4 regions of the Arthrobacter sp. sptzw42 genome follow, and region 1 is predicted to be linked to each of the others. Evidence: predicted binding sites of a transcription regulator. Region 1 holds the regulator's gene; each other region holds the start of a gene.
What was found. The regulator HrcA, encoded in region 1, represses chaperone genes, less so after heat shock. The targets are predictions, from matches to a motif close to TTNGCACTCGNNNNNNNCGAGTGCNAA.
Positions count from the first base shown of each region.

Region 2: the regulator HrcA is predicted to act here: its motif matches at 1,935-1,961, upstream of groL (chaperonin GroEL).
Region 3: the regulator HrcA is predicted to act here: its motif matches at 2,148-2,174, upstream of groES (co-chaperone GroES).
Region 4: the regulator HrcA is predicted to act here: its motif matches at 1,691-1,717, upstream of AC5RT4_RS07060 (Hsp20/alpha crystallin family protein).

Region 1 is NZ_JBNHEX010000002.1:220,953-225,578, forward strand. It holds gene AC5RT4_RS03100 (16S rRNA (uracil(1498)-N(3))-methyltransferase) at 1-303, opposite strand, end outside; gene dnaJ (molecular chaperone DnaJ) at 306-1,433, opposite strand; gene hrcA (heat-inducible transcriptional repressor HrcA) at 1,513-2,526, opposite strand; gene AC5RT4_RS03115 (DUF3097 domain-containing protein) at 2,701-3,555, shown strand; gene AC5RT4_RS03120 (DUF4870 domain-containing protein) at 3,716-4,135, shown strand; gene AC5RT4_RS03125 (2'-5' RNA ligase family protein) at 4,200-4,626, shown strand, end outside.
Region 2 is NZ_JBNHEX010000012.1:71,943-76,568, reverse strand. It holds gene AC5RT4_RS14505 (LytR C-terminal domain-containing protein) at 1-196, shown strand, start outside; gene AC5RT4_RS14500 (cold-shock protein) at 372-578, shown strand; gene AC5RT4_RS14495 (ABC transporter substrate-binding protein) at 575-1,855, shown strand; gene groL (chaperonin GroEL) at 2,137-3,765, shown strand; gene AC5RT4_RS14485 (ABC transporter substrate-binding protein) at 3,848-4,626, opposite strand, start outside.
Region 3 is NZ_JBNHEX010000005.1:231,280-235,905, forward strand. It holds gene groL (chaperonin GroEL) at 11-1,621, opposite strand; gene groES (co-chaperone GroES) at 1,699-1,992, opposite strand; gene AC5RT4_RS08830 (DMT family transporter) at 2,217-3,152, shown strand; gene AC5RT4_RS08835 (hypothetical protein) at 3,077-3,454, opposite strand; gene AC5RT4_RS08840 (THUMP-like domain-containing protein) at 3,508-4,626, shown strand, end outside.
Region 4 is NZ_JBNHEX010000004.1:226,426-231,051, reverse strand. It holds gene AC5RT4_RS07065 (S9 family peptidase) at 1-1,185, opposite strand, end outside; gene AC5RT4_RS07060 (Hsp20/alpha crystallin family protein) at 1,792-2,214, shown strand; gene AC5RT4_RS07055 (NAD(P)H-hydrate dehydratase) at 2,397-3,365, opposite strand; gene AC5RT4_RS07050 (histidine phosphatase family protein) at 3,349-4,125, opposite strand; gene AC5RT4_RS07045 (alkaline phosphatase D family protein) at 4,301-4,626, opposite strand, start outside.

The DNA of each region.
Region 1 (4,626 bases):
CGTTTCAATGGCAAGCTCATCCCGGTCGCCCTTGGCCAACGCCTGGACCAGCACCAGCCGGATGTCCGGCCGGTGCTCAACAACCACTGAGTCACAAGCCACTTCGAGCATGGAAGGCGAAGCAGCTGTGACCTTGCCGCTCATCCGGGTCCCGGCGCCGTCCACAATGTCCACCGGCTCACCCGGTGCCAGCCGCTTAACGGTGACCGCGTGCCGCGCCTCGGGTCCTTCCAGGACAAAAGTCCCTGCCGGCACCATCCGGTCCAGTGACCCGGGCGCGGTGAAAAAGACGGGGTTGCTCACCGCTACAGGTTACCGAGCCGGTCCCGGAGCTTGGCGAACATGCCGCCGCCGGCAGCAAGTTTGCCATCGGTGATCTGCTCGCCGCGAAGTTTGGCCAACTGCCGCAGCAGGTCCTCCTGCTGCGCATCGAGCTTGGCGGGAGTCTCCACCTGGAGATGGACCTTCAGGTCGCCGCGGCCGTACCCGCGCAGATGGGTGACGCCCAGTCCGCGCAGGGTGATGATTTCGCCGGACTGGGTGCCGGCCTTCACGTCGATCTCCTGGGGCCCGTCGAAGGTTTCCAGGGTTACGTCGGTGCCCAGGGCAGCCGCCGTCATGGGAATGTTCAGGGTGGCGTGCAGGTCGTCGCCTTCCCGGACATAGGTGGCATCGTTGTTGACGCGGATTTCCACGTACAGGTCGCCGGCGGGACCGCCGGCGGGACCGGCTTCGCCCTGGCCGGACAGCTGGATGCGTGTCCCTGTGGCGACGCCGGCAGGAACCTTGATGGTCAGGGAACGGCGGCTGCGAATCCGGCCCTGCCCGCTGCACTCGTTGCAGGGGTCCTTGATAACAGTTCCAAAACCTTCGCAGGTGCCGCAGGGCGCGGCGGTCATGACCTGGCCCAGGATTGAGCGGACAGCCCTCTGGACCTGGCCGCTGCCGCCGCAGATATCGCAGCGCTCAGGATGGGTTCCGGGCCGGCAGCAGGAGCCCTCACAGGTGGGGCAGAGTACTGCCGTGTCCACTTCGAGCTTCTTGTTGACCCCAAATACGGCGTCGCGGAGCTCGATCCTGACGCTGATGAGCGCATCCTGCCCGCGCCGGACCCTTGAGGCGGGGCCCGTGGTGCCACCTGCGCCGAAGAAGGTGTCGAAGATGTCCTGGAAAGCGAAGCCCTGGCCGGCGTAGGCCCCGCCGCCGAATCCGTTGTCCGTGCCGTTCTCGTTGCCGGTGGTGTCGTAGACCCGGCGCTTCTGGGGATCCGAGAGAACCTCGTAGGCGTGGGTTACTGCCTTGAAGCGGTCCGCAACATCTTCACCGGGATTCACATCCGGGTGAAGGGTTCGGGCCAGCTTGCGGTAGGCCTTCTTGATCTCTTCCCCGGTGGCATCCGGTGCGACTCCAAGGACTTCGTAGTGGCTGCTCAAAGTTTGTATCTCTTCCTTGTTGTTCTGCCTGCAGTCGTGCTGCATACACTGCTGTGCGCCCAGGGGCGCTGTACTGCGGTCAGGGTCCCAGGATCCGTGACAGGTAACGGGCCACAGCCCTCACTGCCGCCATGGTGGTGGGGTAATCCATCCTGGTGGGACCCAGCACGCCGATTTTGGCGACACTGTCCGGGCCGTAGCCCGTGGCCACGACGGATGCCTCCGCCAGGCCGTCGTAGGGGTTTTCACGCCCGATGCTCACGGCAACTCCGCGGTGGTCCTGCGCCATCTCGCTCAGCAGGCGCAGCATCACCACCTGCTCCTCGAGCGCCTCCAGCACAGGTCCGATGCTTAGCGGAAAATCAACGTTGGACCGCGCAAGGTTTGCTGTGCCGGCCATCACCATCCGGTCTTCGCGGCTGCTGTGGGCCAGGGCCTCCAGCCCGTGCGCAAGTGCCTGGGCTGCCTGGCGTTGACCGGGGGCAGCCCCGGACACCACTGCGGGCAGGGACTGTCCGAGCTGCGCCAGGGGAGTTCCGGCGAGCGATCCGAGGAAGCGGCCGCGCAAAGCAGCGATGGCATCATCCGCGAGGTCCTGCCCGACGTCGATGACCCGCTGTTCAACCTTGCCGCTGTCGGCGATCAGTACCACCAGCACCTTCCGCGGGGCAAGGAGAACGAATTCGATGTGGCGGACCAGTGCCCGGTTGAGGTGTGGGTACTGGACCACCGCCACCTGGTTTGTCAGCTGGGACAGGAGCCGGACGGTGCGTTCCAGCACGTCGTCAAGGTCGTCCGCGCCTTCGAGCAGTGACTGGATGGCACGCCGCTCAGCCTGGGACAAAGGCTTTACTGCGGAAATCTGGTCGACGAAGAGCCGGTAGCCCTTGTCGGTGGGGATACGGCCTGCGCTGGTGTGCGGTGCGGTGATCAGTCCTTCGTCCTCAAGCGCTGCCATGTCGTTGCGGATGGTTGCGCTGGAGACACCGAGATGGTGCCGCTCCACCAGGGCCTTGGACCCGACGGGCTCACGGGAGTGGACGTAGTCCTCCACTATGGCCCGCAATACTTCCAGTTTGCGCGGCTCGCTCACACTCCACCTCCATCCAGGTTCAGGGCAGACGTTCTGCCCGCACCGTATCTCTCCAGGGGTTAGCACTCGACATGCCCAAGTGCTAACAGTCTATTATGACTCGCCCCGTTGTTAGCATTGGTACCGCTCCAGGCGAAATTTCGGGCCACCATCCAGCACGAGGCGAGTGATTCCATGCATTACCAGAACTGGGGAGCCCAGGACCTGTCCGCACCTGCCCGGACGCAACTGCCTGAAGTACCCGTGGAGCGGGGCATGGTGCTGGAGGATGTCCAGTCCGGCTGGGTGGGCGCGGTAACCCGGGTAGAGAAATCGGGTGGGATGCATGTGGTGGCCCTGGAAGACCGCCGCGGCAAGTCCCGGTCCTTCCGGCTGGGTTTCGGGTTCCTCCTTGAAGGGCAGGCAATCCGGCTGATGCCCCCGTCCCCGCGGCCGGCCGCCGGCTCCGGGGCCGCGGCCGGCAGGACGGCGTCGGGTTCTGTCCGGGTGGCTGGGCAGCGGGCCCAGGTTGCCAAGGCGAGCCGCATCTGGGTGGAGGGAAAGCACGACGCCGAGCTCGTCGAGAAGGTGTGGGGCGATGACCTTCGGGTGGAGGGCATCGTCGTCGAACCCCTCCACGGCATTGATGACCTCGCTGCCGCTGTGGCCGATTTTAAGCCGGGCCCGGCCAGGCGCCTGGGGGTGCTCGTGGACCACCTGGTGCCCGACTCAAAGGAGTCGCGCATTGCCGAATCCGTGATGTCCTGTCCCGGCGCTGCAGGCAATGTGCTGATTGTGGGGCACCCCTACGTTGACGTGTGGCAGGCAATCCGCCCGGCTGTGCTGGGAATCGAGAAATGGCCGGTGGTGCCGCGCGGGCAGGACTGGAAAACCGGCATCCTGTCCGCCTTCGGCTGGCCTCACGAGACCAAAGAGGACATCGGCCTCGGGTGGCAGAAGCTGCTGGGCGCCGTCCGCAGCTACGCCGATCTGGAGGCGTCGCTGCTGGGGAGGGTGGAGGAAGTCATCGATTTCCTCACCGTCCCCTGAGCCCGCCGCGGGCCGGGCTGTCGCGCTGCCGGAAGGCGGATAGGGTCGGGCATCGGCGTTGCACCCAGTATTCTTGGTACTGCGGTGCCTGCCGATCGCAGGACCGTCAGCAGGCATGGCATTCTTAGTCAGCACCATTGCACTCCAGAAGGAACAGACTGTGGCAGAAAATGCACGCGATCACAGGGACAGCCCGGTGGGCCAGGCCCGTTCGGAGTACCACGGCGTTCCGGCGAATGCCCTGCCCCTGACAGCCAGCGAAGACCGCCAGTGGGCCACGCTGGCCCACTTCGGCGGCATCTTGGGCTGCGTTCCTTCGCTCCTGATCTACCTGATCTTCCGTGACCGCGGCCCGTTCACTGCGCAGGAGTCAAAGGAGGCGCTGAACTTCAGCCTGCCGCCCACCATCGCCGCAGTGGTTGCCAACATCCTGGTCTTCGTGCCGGTGATCGGCAACATTTTTGCCGTTATCGCCACCCTGATCTGGATTGGTCTGACCTGCTTTTCGGTGGCTGCCGGAATCCATGTCAACCGCGGCCAGCCGCACCGCTACCCGTACAACCTGCGCTGGATCAAGTAACGCAACCGGGCTCTGCGCCAGGGTAAAAGCCATAGCATCTGCGTCCGTCAGGCATGATGGGGAAATGCGCAGCGTCGAGTTGACCTTCGGGGAATCCACGGATTCTTCCATCAGGACTGATTGGGCCACGCTCTCGGAAGCCGGCCTGCCGAGCCTCGCCTCGCACACCTCCCCCAGCAACAGGCCACACATCACACTGGCCGCAGGCAACCTGCTCGATGTTGGGCCGGACATCCATGACCTGTGGAGCGGGCTGCCGTTCAGTATCAGGTTTTCAGGCCTGGTGGTCTTTCCTGCCGGGGCCGGCAAATACGTTCTGGCGCGCTTGGTTGTGCCGGCGGCGGATCTACTCCAACTTCACGCCCGGCTGCATCAGCGGTGTACCGGCGCCTACGAAAACACCCTTCCGAATGCCTGGACGCCGCACGTCACCCTTGCCCGCAGGTTACCCGGGCACCGGCTCGGGGCGGCCCTGGATGCCCTGGGGGCCA
Region 2 (4,626 bases), on a different contig from region 1:
GGCGGACGGCTGGACGCTGGGACAGGTGGGCAACTGGTCGGGATCACCACAGCAGGCCTCCGTCATCTTCTACCAGGGAGCAGAACAGTTGCCCAGCGCCCAGGCACTGGGGGCTCTTCTCGGCATTCCCACGGTGGTCAACAGCACCGAGTTCCAGATGCCCCTGGTTGTGGTGCTTGGTCCCGGCTACCGGTGACTCCCTGACAGCCTCCGTCCCGCTTCCGGCAGTTACGCCTCAATAACTTCCGCCCAGCTGCCGCGGAACACCCCGCCGCCCCGGCAAGGTCTTCGCTAGAGTGACTCCAGTGATCGTTTGGGGCACCCGGACGGGCCGCACAGATGCAGGACACAAAAGGAAAAGAGTGGTCAGCATGGCACAGGGAACCGTCAAATGGTTCAACGCCGAAAAGGGTTACGGCTTCATCACCGTTGACGGCTCCGGCGATGACGTCTTTGTCCACTGGTCCGCGATCCAGGGTGAAGGCTACCGCGCGCTGGACGAGGGCCAGCGGGTGGAGCTCGAAGTGGGCGAAGGCGAGAAGGGCCCGCAGGCGGAAAGCGTCCGGCCGGCCGGGTGAAAGCTGTCAACCCGCGCCCTGCAACCCTCCGCCGGGCGCTTTCTTTGGCTACGGTCTGCTCTGCCATTGTTCTGACCGCCTGTTCCGGGGTTCCCGGCAATGCACGGGTCGAGGCCGCAGAGGCTTCCGGGGACGGTACCCTTCGCGTGGGACTGATCCTGGACAACACGGGCCAAAGCGGCTTCCTGAATGCACCGCAACTTGCGGCGGCCAAACTCGCCGTGCAGGAAATCAATGCGGCCGGCGGCCACAAGGGCAGGCCGGTGGAACTTCTTCCCCCAATCACGGGGCAAGCTGTGGCAGAACAGGCCCAGGCGTTGACGGCCGCGAAGGCGGACGTCGTCATCGGCCCCACCGACTCAACCAACGCGGCAGCGGCGATGGACGTCCTCTCCCGCTCCCGCACTCCGCTGATCTCGCCCGCCAACACTGCCGCCGGTCTCAGCAGCATCAGCAGCGGCGGCTACTACTTCCGGACTGCAGCGGCCGACGTCGCCCAGGGCCCGGTCCTGGTGAAGCTGGCCAAGGACGCCGGCGCCACGTCACTTGCAGTGCTGTACCAGGAAGGCTCCTACGGCAAGGACCTGTCGGACTTCGTCGCCGCCTCTGCCGGACAGGCCGGTGTCGAAGTGCGGTCCACCGCCGGCTTTGACCCGGGCGACGCGGGCAGCGCGGCCGAGGCTGCGGCGAAGGCTGGACCGGGCGCCGTGATTCTCATAGCCCGCGACGGTGCCCAGGGCGCCCTGGCGGAACTGGCCAATTCAGCTGTTCACGGGAAGCAACTCATCCTAAGCGACGGCGCCTTCGCGCGCTATGGCTCCGGAGTGGCCGCGGGGTACCTGGAGGGCGCCCGAGCCGTAATTCCCGGACAGCTTCCGGACGCCGACTTCCAGGCACGGCTCCTGGCGGTGGACGCGGGCCTGAAGGACGTGTCTTTCGCCGCCGAGGCCTATGACGCTGTTGCCCTTGCTGCCCTGGCCGCAGCGAGGGCCCAGGACGATGCCGGCAGGTCAATTGCCGCGAACCTGATCTCTGTTTCGGGAGGATCCGCGGAAGGGGCAGCGGCGGCCGGGGCAGCGGGGTCCTGCTTGTCCTACAAGGACTGCCTGGCACGTCTGAAGTCGGGGCAGGAGGCCAATTACGACGGCGAGTCAGGACCGATTGCCTTCGACGCCAACGGGGACATCACCTCGGCCACCTTCTCCGTCTTCACTTACGGTGCCGACAACCTCCCGTCGGTGAGCGGCCTTGAGACGGCGGGGCGGGCTTCGGACTGAACCCGCCGCTACGGGCCTGCCACGACGTTTTCCGTTCCCTTTCGCTTGCACTCTCACTTAGGGAGTGCTAATTATTGAGTTAGCACTCTGACGTACCGACTGCTAAGCGAAGCTGGTTCCGGCCGGCGGCGCACTGTACCGGTCGTGGAGCGAAGAAACACCTAACTGGAGTGAGATCCGTACCCGGAGGCATACAGAGGCCAACGGCCAAGGATCGTCCGTCGCGGGCACTGCAGCGAAGGTTAAATCTTAACGACTGTCCCGAAAGGACTACTGCCGTTATGGCCAAGATCATTGCATTTGATGAAGAGGCACGCCGCGGCCTTGAGCGGGGCCTGAACACCCTCGCCGACGCCGTTAAGGTCACCCTCGGCCCGCGTGGACGCAACGTCGTCCTCGAGAAGAAGTGGGGCGCCCCCACGATCACCAACGATGGTGTTTCCATCGCCAAGGAGATCGAACTGGACGACCCCTACGAGAAGATCGGCGCCGAGCTGGTCAAGGAAGTTGCCAAGAAGACTGACGACGTCGCGGGCGACGGCACCACCACGGCTACCGTGCTGGCACAGGCACTGGTGAAGGAAGGCCTGCGCAACGTTGCTGCCGGTGCCGACCCGCTGTCCCTGAAGCGCGGCATTGAGAAGGCCGTCGAGGCCGTCACAGCCGAGCTGCTGAACTCCGCCAAGGAAATCGAAACCAAGGAAGAGATCGCCGCTACTGCGTCGATCTCCGCCGGTGACGACGAAATCGGTGCCCTGATCGCCGAGGCCCTGGACAAGGTGGGCAAGGAAGGCGTCATCACGGTCGAGGAGTCCAACACCTTCGGCCTTGAGCTCGAGCTCACTGAAGGCATGCGCTTCGACAAGGGCTACATCTCCGCGTACTTCGTGACTGACACTGAGCGCCAGGAAACGGTCCTCGAGGATCCCTACATCCTGATCGTCAACTCCAAGATCTCCAACGTCAAGGAACTGGTTGCTGTCCTCGAAAAGGTCATGCAGTCCAACAAGCCGCTGCTGATCATCGCCGAGGACATCGAGGGCGAGGCCCTGGCCACCCTGATCGTCAACAAGATCCGCGGCACCTTCAAGTCCGTCGCCGTCAAGGCTCCGGGCTTCGGCGACCGCCGCAAGGCGCAGCTTGCCGACATTGCCGTCCTCACCGGCGGCCAGGTCATCGCCGAGGAAGTTGGCCTCAAGCTCGAAACCGCCGGCCTGGAACTCCTGGGCAAGGCACGCAAGGTTGTTGTCACCAAGGACGAGACCACCATCGTCGAAGGTGCCGGCGACGCCGACCAGATCGCCGGCCGCGTGTCCCAGATCCGCGCCGAGATCGAAAACTCCGATTCGGACTACGACCGCGAGAAGCTGCAGGAGCGCCTGGCCAAGCTGGCCGGCGGCGTGGCAGTCATCAAGGCCGGTGCCGCAACCGAAGTTGAGCTCAAGGAGCGCAAGCACCGCATCGAAGACGCAGTGCGCAACGCAAAGGCCGCTGTTGAGGAAGGTATCGTCGCCGGCGGCGGCGTGGCCCTCATCCAGGCCGGTGCCAAGGCATTCGCCAACCTGCAGCTCTCCGGCGATGAGGCAACCGGTGCCAACATCGTCCGCGTTGCCATCGATGCTCCGCTGAAGCAGATTGCCTTCAACGCCGGCCTCGAGCCGGGTGTTGTCGTCGACAAGGTCCGCGGACTGCCTGCCGGCCACGGCCTGAACGCCGCAACCGGCGAATACGTCGACCTGCTGGCTGCCGGTGTGAACGACCCCGTCAAGGTAACCCGCTCTGCCCTGCAGAACGCGGCTTCCATTGCCGGCCTCTTCCTCACCACCGAGGCAGTTGTGGCTGACAAGCCGGAGAAGAACCCCGCTCCGGTTGGCGGCGGCGACGACATGGGCGGCATGGGCGGCTTCTAAGCCTCCTGCGCCGGGCTTGTCCCGTAGACACACAAATGCGGCCCCTCTTCCGAGGGGCCGCATTTGTGTGTTCCGGCTTTTACTACTTCCTGGCGCCGGCAAGCATTCCTTCAACTTCCTTCCTGAAGGCTTCCGCGGCTGCCTTCGGAGTGAGGCGGTCGTAGAGGACTTCGTCCGTGTACCGCTTGATGACGTTCTGCACACTGCCGGCGCCCACCGGGGGAACGGGCGGAGCTTCCTTCATGTCAGGCGCGATGTCCTTCAGGAAGCCCACCACGGTAGTGTCCGCAGGCTTCAGGGAGGGCGTAATGCTGTCAACGATCTCAGGGTTGGTGGGCACGCCGCGGTCCGTCATCAGGATCGCTCCGGCTTCAGGGCTGTTGGCCAGGTAGTTGATGAAGGTGGCGGCGGCTTCCGGGTGCTTGGACCGTGACGAAGCTGACCAGAACATGGTGGGCTTGTAGTACATGCCGTTGCCTGCCGAGGAGCCGTCGTTGCTCGGTGCCCGGAGCATTTTGATGCTGCTGCCGGTGGTTGCCTCCAGGGAGCCGAGCTGGTTGGTCCACCACCATGCCATACCCACCCGGTTGGTGCCGAAGAGGCTTTCTTCAAGTCCAGCTCCGGAGTCTTCGGTGGCAACGGTGGCCGGCGGGCTCGCCTTCGAATCACGCTGTTCCTTCAGGCGCTCCCAGAATGACGCGGCCGTTGCCGTGTCGAAGTCCAGCTTGCCGTCCTCCGAGTAGAGGTTCTCGCCGTGCTGGCGCAGCCATATAATCAGGTCCGCTTCGTTGCTGCCATATGCCGCCCCATAGTTCTTGCCGTCTCCCGCGGCGCTGATCTTTGACGCTGTCTCAATGAATT
Region 3 (4,626 bases), on a different contig from region 1:
ACGGTGGGAACTAGTGGCTGTGGCCTGCGTGCTCGTCTTCCTCGGCAGGCTTCTCCACAACGAGGGTCTCGGTGGTGAGAACCAGTGCAGCGATGGAAGCTGCGTTGCGGAGTGCCGCGCGGGTGACCTTGACGGGGTCAATGACTCCTGCGGCGATCAGGTCTTCGTACTCGCCCGACTTGGCATTGAAGCCGTTGTTGGTTTCGAGTTCGGCAACCTTGGCGGTGATGACGTAGCCGTCGAAGCCGGCGTTCTGGGCGATCCAGCGCAGCGGCTGGACCAGGGCGCGGCGGACAATGCCCACAGCAGCGGCGGCGTCACCTTCGAGGGCCTTGACGGCGGGGTCCTCGTCCAGGGCCTTCAGTGCGTGGATCAGTGCGGAACCGCCACCGGCCACGATGCCTTCTTCGAGGGCAGCGCGGGTGGAGGACACTGCATCTTCGATGCGGTGCTTCTTTTCCTTCAGCTCAACCTCGGTGGCTGCGCCGACCTTGATGACACCGATGCCGCCGGCCAGCTTGGCCAGGCGTTCCTGCAGCTTTTCCTTGTCCCAGTCGGAGTCGGTGCGGGTCAGCTCGGCACGGAGCTGGGCAACGCGTGCTGCCACGTCTTCGGCCGAACCTGCGCCGTCAACAATGGTGGTGTTGTCCTTGGTGACCGTGATGCGGCGGGCGGTACCCAGCACCTCAAGGCCAACCGTGTCCAGGCTCAGGCCCAGTTCCGGGGACACAACCTGTGCGCCGGTAAGGGTGGCGATGTCCTGCAGCATGGCCTTGCGGCGGTCGCCGAAGCCGGGGGCCTTGACGGCTACAACGTTCAGGGTGCCGCGGATGCGGTTGACGATCAGCGTGGACAGGGCCTCGCCGTCGACGTCCTCAGCAATGATGAACAGCGGCTTGGAGCTCTGCAGCGCCTTTTCCAGCAGCGGCAGGAATTCCTGCACCGAGGAGATCTTGCCCTGGTTGATCAGGATGAGGGCATCCTCGAGAACAGCTTCCTGGCGTTCGGCGTCAGTGACGAAGTACGGGGACAGGTAGCCCTTGTCGAACTGCATGCCCTCGGTGAGGACCAGTTCGGTCTGGGTGGTGGAGGACTCCTCGATGGTGATCACACCATCCTTGCCGACCTTGCCGAATGCCTCGGCGAGGAGCTCACCAACCTCTTCGCTCTGGGCGGAGATTGCTGCAACGCTGGCCACCTGGGTGCCCTCGACGGGGCGGGCGTTTTCCAGCAGGCGGGCGGCAACGGCTTCAACGGAAACCTCGATGCCGCGCTTGATCTGGCCGGGAGCAGCGCCAGCCGCTACGTTGCGCAGGCCTTCCTTGACCAGGGCCTGGGCCAGGACCGTTGCCGTGGTGGTGCCGTCGCCGGCAACATCATTGGTCTTGGTGGCGACTTCCTTGGCCAGCTGTGCGCCAAGGTTCTCGTACGGGTCGTCCAGCTCAACTTCGCGGGCGATGGTGACGCCGTCGTTCGTGATGGTGGGAGCGCCCCACTTCTTGTCCAGGACGACGTTGCGGCCGCGCGGACCGAGCGTCACCTTGACGGTGTTGGCGAGCTTATCGATACCGGCTTCAAGAGACCGGCGTGCAGCGTCATCAAACGCAAGCTGCTTTGCCATGGTTTTGTCCTTTCAAGACAGAACCCCGCGCAGCCGGCCAGCAAAATGCAGGACCAGCGGCACGGGGATCCGGAGAGTTACTTTACGACGATCGCCAGGACGTCGCGGGCGGACAGCACGAGGTATTCGGTGCCGCCGGTCTTGACTTCGGTTCCGCCGTACTTGGAGTAGATGACGACGTCACCGACTGCTACGTCCACCGGGACGCGGTTGCCGTCTTCGAAGCGGCCGGGGCCTACTGCAACAACTTCGCCTTCCTGGGGCTTCTCCTGCGCGGAGTCCGGGATGACCAGGCCGGAAGCCGTGGTCTGCTCGGCTTCGAGCGGGCGGACAACAATACGATCCTCAAGAGGCTTAATAGAGACCGACACTCGGACCTCTCCTTTTCGTCAGCAAATTCGTGGACTGGAAAGCTTTCGGCCCTGGCTGGCAACCGTCGTCGCGGTGCCGGCAGCAGCCTGGCTGGCAGCTCTTCATGTGTTAGCACCCTCCTAGGGAGAGTGCTAATGAAGACTCTATGTAAGGGTTAGCACTCGGTCAAGGCGAGTGCCAGCGTTTCGTCATTGGAGTACTTGTCTGCGTGTAGATTTGAGCGGTGCGCGCCGCCGTTTACCTCATCCTTGCCAACCTTTTCTGGGCCGGAAATTTTGTGGTGGGCCAGGCCGCCATGCGGACCATGGAGCCGCTGCAGCTGACGTTCTGGCGCTGGGTGCTGGCCGCCGTGCCGCTGCTGGTGCTCGCCCACTTCGTGGAGCGGCCGGACTGGCGGGCGGTCCTGCGCCGTTGGCCGGTCCTGCTGCTTTTGAGCGCCCTGGGCATGAGCGGCTACACGCTGCTGCTCTACAGTGCCCTGCAGAACACGTCCGCCCTGAACGCCTCCCTGGTGACGGCGGCGAATCCGGCCCTGATCATGGTGCTGGCGGTGGTCCTGCTTCGGGACAGGCCCCGCCCGCTGAGCTGGGTGGGCATCGGCCTGGGCCTCCTGGGCGTTTTGCTGGTGCTCACCGGCGGAGAACTGCAGCGCCTTTTGACCTTCTCGATCAACAGGGGCGAGCTCCTGATCGTCGGTGCCATCACCGTCTGGGGCCTCTACACCATCATCGCCCGCCGGCTGAGCATCCCCGCGGTCACCTCCACGGCGGTGCAGGTGGCCATGGCGGCCGCTGTCCTCAGCCCCTTCGCGGTGGTGTCGGGCGCCGGCCTCCCAGAAACACCTGCAGAGGGCTGGTCCCTGGCGTTTATCGCCCTGTTCCCCTCGCTGGGTTCCTACCTGCTGTGGAACCTCGCCCTCAAGCGCACCACAGCGGCCAACGCCGGCAACTACCTGAACCTCATTGCCGTGTTCACCGCCATCATCACCGTGATACTGGGCCAGCCCATCACTGTTCCGCAGGTCCTCGGCGGCGTTTTGGTTATTTCCGGGGTGCTGCTGACCAGTGCAGGCGGCAGGCCGCCTCAGCGTCCCAGGTCATCGAAGCCGACGTCTTCCCCGCCCTCGCCGTCGCCGGCAGCCGATTTCCGGGCCCGGTAAAGAACGGCGCCCGCGGCAGCGGCCGTCAGCAGTGCGAAAACCAGAACGGCGATGCTGCCGGCCCGGGCGCCGTCGTACAGCCCGCGGATGTCCCGCGCTTCCTGGGTGTCGCCGGCAATGTCATTGCCGCCCACTGAGTAGACGGTGGCGTTGAACGTATCAAGGAAAAAGATGACCACCAGGAGTCCGATACAGACCACGGCCACCAGGGAGCCGGCGATCAGTGCAGGCCGGGCGAATCTGGCGGGGCCCCTGTCCCTGGCTGGTTCTTCGGACTGCCGGGGGCCTGCGCTCTCATCCATGCTTTCAACACTATCCGCATCCCGGCGGACGCTCCTCCACTAGGCTGGAAGGCATGTCTCCAGCTCCCCAGGACCAGATCGCGCCCTTGCTGACCCCGGAAGGCTGGGAGCTTTTGGCGTCCTTGGGCCCCTACCAGGAGGACAAGTCCTTCGAGCTGAACTCAGCATTGCGGAAGGCCGGCCACTCCCCCGCCCTGGTGTCCGCGGTCCTGACCCAGTCCCGGCTCCGCACCAAGGCGGAGGCGAAGTTCGGTGAGTTTGCCCGCAGCATGCTGTTCACCCAGGCGGGTCTGGAACAGGCCACCAGGCTCAACGTGGCCGCGCGCCATGCACAGCGGTTTGCCGAGGCGGGCATCGGCCACGTGGCGGACCTCGGCTGCGGCCTGGCCGCTGACTCCCTGGCACTGGCGTCGATGGACATCAAGGTCACAGCGGTGGAAATGGATGAGACCACCGCCGCCTGCGCAACCGTAAACCTCATCCCTTTCGCCAACGCTTCCGTGGTCCACGCGGATGCCACCGCCGTTCCGCTGGAAGGGATCGACGGCGTCTGGCTGGACCCTGCGCGCCGGGTCACTTCCACCTCCGGTACCAAGCGCATCTGGGACCCCGAGGCCTTTTCGCCGCCGCTGTCCTTTGTTGAGTCCCTGGCTGCGTCCGGCCGGGCGGTCGGCGTCAAAATGGGACCGGGAATGCCCCATGACTCGGTGCCGGCGGAGTGCGAGGCGCAGTGGGTTTCCGTCTCCGGCGATGTAACCGAGGTGGCGCTGTGGTTCAACGCCGTCCGGCGCCCCGGCATCCGCCGGGCGGCGCTGGTCCTGGGTCCCCAAGGTGCGGCCGAGCTCACCAGCGGCGAGGATTTCGGGGCTGGTCCCGCCGCCCCGGTGGGGCCTGTGGAGGGCTACCTGTACGAGCCCGACGGCGCCGTGATCCGCGCGGGACTGGTGGCCGATGTCGCGTTGCAGCTCGGCGGCCACCTGGTGGATGAACACATCGCCTACATTTGCGCGCCGCATCTGGTGGACACCCCATTCGCCCGCGCCTACAAAGTCCTCCAGGTCATGCCGTACAACGTCAAGGCCCTTAAGGCGTGGGTGAAAACGGAGGGCATCGGAGTGCTGGACATCAAGAAGCGCGGCACCGCCGTCACGCCGGAGGAACTGCGCAAACAG
Region 4 (4,626 bases), on a different contig from region 1:
CGTGCCCAGGCCTTCAAGCCCGATCACCTGCACGCGCTCGATGGTGTCTTTGCGGATGGATACGACCAGGTGTGTGGAAGTAACGCCTGCGCCGTTGACGCGGACGTCCCCGGAGTGTTCGACGACGGTGTCCCACCGCTGATCGGCGAGCGGCTTGTGAAGCTCTGCCCAGTCCGTCAGGGAGACCATGGAGTTGATGGCACCGCGGTTGTGGGTGAGCAGGATGCGTTCGGTCTTTAGGCCGTCCGGGCCCGGCAGCAGGAAGGGTTCGGCCTCGTACAGCACGCGCTCATCGCGGGAAATCACGGTGGTGAGTTCCTGGCTGGGATCATCGAAACGGAGCAGGCGCGTTTCGCTGTACTCGGAGCAGCCGATGCCCAGCACGAGGTAGCGCCGGTCCGCGGAGAGTTCGAAGCCCAGCCACATGGCGACGTCGTCCTCCTGGTAAACCACCACGTCCTCGCTGACGGGCGTTCCCAGTGTGTGGGCCTTGACCTGGTACGGGCGCCAGGAATCGTCAACCACTGTGTAGAAGATGCGGGTGCCGTCGGGGGAGAAGGAGACGCCGTAGAACACGTTCTCGATGACGTCATGCAGGAGTTCGCCGGTCCGGAGGTCCTTAATGTGCAGGGTGAAGCGTTCGTCGCCGGCATTGTCCACGGCATAGGCGTAGAGGTTGCCGTCGACGGTGACAGCTGTGCCGCCGACGGAAAAGAACGGCTTTCCTTCCGCTTCGACGTTGCCGTCCAGCAGGATTTCCTCGCCTGGAATCTCCACGCCGGGTTCCACCGCCGGGGGCGTCCAGTCATCCACCGGGTTGCCGCTGTTGCCGGCACGGACCCGGCACTGGATGCCGTATTCCTTGCCTTCCACCGAGCGGCTGAAGTACCACCAGCCGTCCTTCCGGTGCGGGACGGACAGGTCCGTCTCTTGCGTGCGGCCCTTAATTTCCTGGAAGATCGCTTCACGGAGCGGCTCCTGGTGCGCGGTGACCGCTTCCTGGTAGCTGTTCTCGGCCTCCAGGTGCTCCACTACCTCGGCAGAATCCTTATTCCGCAGCCACTCGTAGTTGTCCACGAACGTGTCCCCATGGTGACGCCGCTCGAACGGGATCTTCTTGGCAACCGGGGGATTCGGGGCGGTGGCGGCGGTGCGGGCGGAATCCTGCAGCGGAGTCTGGGTCATGAGTTCAAATATATCCACCCGCCATGACAATGAACCGGCCGTTCGCTACCGGACGAGAACCCTGGCGATGCCATGCCAGGTTGGGTCGCTGAACCGAGCCAACCGGGACCATGGCCTGCCGGCGCACCCGGGAGGGGGCTGCCCTAGTGGGGCTCCGGAGGCAGGCGTATTCTGTTTCCGCTAAGGCAACATCCGCCCAGCGTGAGAGGGGAAGTTTATGACCATCCCGCCAGTGCACGAGCCCGAGCCGTTTCCGCCGGAGCCGGGCCCAAGCCCTGATCCTGCCCACCCCGGCCATCCTGGTCCGCCGCCGCCCAACCCATTCCCGGTGCCGGAGCCTCCCGGGCCGCTGCCGGTGCCGGATCCCGGGCCTGCACCGCTTCGCCCGGACCCCACCCGAAGCTGAACGGCAACCCGTCACGTGAAGGGGTCTTCGCACGCTGCGAAGGCCCCTTTTCGTGGCCGGGCGCCCGGTCAGGAGCAGGAAAAATTTTTCCCGGAACCACTTGCAGATCTTTTTGGCCAGTGCTAAAAAATCTATATCAGCCAATACAGATCGGCTGGTACAAAAACTATGTTGGACCGTCTCTCACGAGGAGGGAAGCCATGTTGATGCGAACCGATCCGTTCCGCGAGCTGGACAGGCTGGCCCAGCAGGTCCTCGGCACGGCAGCGCGTCCGGCAGCGATGCCCATGGACGCCTGGCGCGAAGGCCAGGACTTCGTAGTCGCCTTTGATCTGCCCGGTGTTGCAGCGGACTCAGTGGACCTTGATGTCGAACGGAATGTCCTGACGGTGCGGGCAGAACGCCCTGAACCTGTAGGCAAGGATACCGAGATGATCGCCTCCGAGCGGCCGCGCGGCGTGTTCAGCCGCCAGCTGATCCTTGGTGACACCCTGGACACCGACAACGTGAAGGCGTCTTACGACGCCGGCGTCCTTACCCTGCGGATTCCTGTCGCTGAGAAGGCCAAGCCGCGTAAAATTGAGATTGAGACGAAGGGGGCAAAGCAGGAAATTTCCGCCTAGTCCCCAGCAGGATCGGGATGTCGGGCAAAGACTGTTGACTGCCTTTTGGGCGGATAGCCATTCTGAGCACGCCACAGCGCTGGACGCGCACGGGCAGGGTAGGCCTGCATTTCCCGATACGGTGGCCCCCGGTTTCGGCCGGGGGTCGTCCCATGTCCGGGCTGGAACCGCCGGGGATGGCTTTAGGTGTTCAGCTCCAGCATCAGGGCGGGCAATTCGTCGGCCAGTTCGCGGGCCAGGAATCCCAGTGGGCCCAACCTGCTGGCGAGCCGGTCTGCTGCCGCGGCGTGAAGGTGGGTCCCCCAGCATGCCGCCTGCGCGCTGGTGGTTCCCCGGGCGCGCAGGCCCGTGATCGCCCCGGCCAGCACGTCCCCGCTCCCGGACGTTCCCAGGCCTCCGTACCCGGTAGTCATCTTCCAAAGTTCCGATTCCTCCGGTGCGTCCCCGCCGGAGGGTCGGCCGATGAAGCCCTGGCAGCTCACCACGGCCTGGAACTTGTCGGCGATCTCAGCAATATCTGCCGGCAGGTCCTCCACGTCGCGCTCCAGCAGGACAGCGGCTTCCTTCGGGTTCGGCGTGAGGATCAGCCGCCCCTTCCACGGATCCAGCCGGTCCGCCACCTTCACCAGGCCGCCGAGGGCGTAGGCATCAAGCACGACGGCGGGACCTCCGCCTGTGGTCCCCCCACCAGAGCCTGAATCACCGGAGCCGCCCGATTCCCGGTCCAGCAGTGCCCGCAGCAGCTCCTCGGCGAGGTCCGGATCGTCAAGCCCGGGGCCCACCAGGATCGCATCGGCGCGGTCGAGATAAGAAGAAATCCGGTCCAGGCCCTCACCTGTCAGCGACCCCTCGGCGGTTTCCGGAAGCCCCATCGCCCCGCACTCCGGGAGGGCCACGCCCAACTGCATTGCTACCGACTCGGCCACGGCGAGCGTGAGCTTTCCGGCGCCTGCCCGCAACGCAGCGGTACCTGCCAGGAGTGCCGCTCCGGGGGTGGCCCGGGCACCGCCGATCACCAGCACGGAGCCCCGCGAATACTTGTCCGCGCCCGGCGCCGGCAGCGGCCAGTCGCGCAGCAGGGACGGCGTCACCAGCGTGGGCGACGCGGTGCCGGTTCCGGCGGTGGCTACGGAATCACTTTGGGTGGACACTGGCGTCTCCTGCGTGTTCGGTCACTGTTACGCCCTGCTCGGTAAGGTGGTCCGCCACGTTGAAGCTTTCCAAGGTCCATGGCCCTTCGCCGGACGGCCGCACATAGCGGGTCAGGGAAGCGTTGAGGACGGATGTGCCGGCCGCAAGGTCCAGGATTTCCCGCTCGGTCATGCCCTCCAGCACGTAGCGGAACAGCAGGATCACGGCGTCGTGGCAGACAAGCATTACCCGGTGGCCTGTGCCAAGGTTGTTCAGCTCATCCAGGACGGACCGCAGCCGCAGTGCCACGTCCGCCCAGGATTCACCGCCCGGGGGCCGGTAGTACATCTTCCCCAGCCACTCGCGGCGCTCCGCTTCTTCCGGGAAGCGGTTTTCAACACCGCGGCGCGTCAGCCGGTCCAGGATGCCGAGTTCGCGGTCGCGCAGGCGTTCATCCGTCCGCACCTTCACCGGCCAGCCCGCTGCCTCAACAGCGATCTCGGCCGTCTGGCGTGCACGGGCGTAGGGGGAGGAAACCACTGCGTCGGGCCGGAGGTCCTCTGCGATGCGGGCCAGCGCGGCACCCAGGGCCTTGGCCTGTTCCTGCCCGGTGCCGGACAGGTTTACGTCCGCGTCCCGGGCGGGGACCTCAATGACCTCCGCTCCGGCCAGCCGCGCATCCGTGGCCGCCACGTTGCCTTCACTCTCACCGTGGCGGATCAGGATCAACTCCACCGCCCCGGCTTCCTGGACAGCCTCTGCCAGTCCGTCTTCTTTCACAAAGCCTCACCCCGTCCGTGTGCCGTGCCGAATGCAGGAACATTACCAGCGGCGTACCCAGAGGGCGGGGCAAGTAAACGACCAACAGGGAACGGACGACGGCGGAACCCCCCGGTGCGCAGCAAGTGGCGCGCGCCCCGGGAAGCCCCGCCCACCGCCCCGCCCACTGCTCCGGCTACCTCTCCGGCGTCAGCACCTTCGAAAACACTGTGGCGCCGTTCGCGTTGCGGAGGCTTGCGGTAAAGCTGCTGTCCTCGCCCAACTGCACGTGCCCGAAGAACTGGTTTTCGCCGTCGCGCGGTGACTCGCCGGGAAAGCGCCCGGCTTTGGCGAAGACCACCTCCGGGCCGAAGGTGCCGTCCATGGGATTGGGGCCGAAGGACCCTGCGGCAATGGGCCCGGCCACGAATTCCCAGAAAGGATCGAAGTCCGTGAAGGCGGCGCGCTCGGGGGAGTAGTGGTGGGCGGCGCAGTAATGCACATCCGCCGTCAGCCACACCA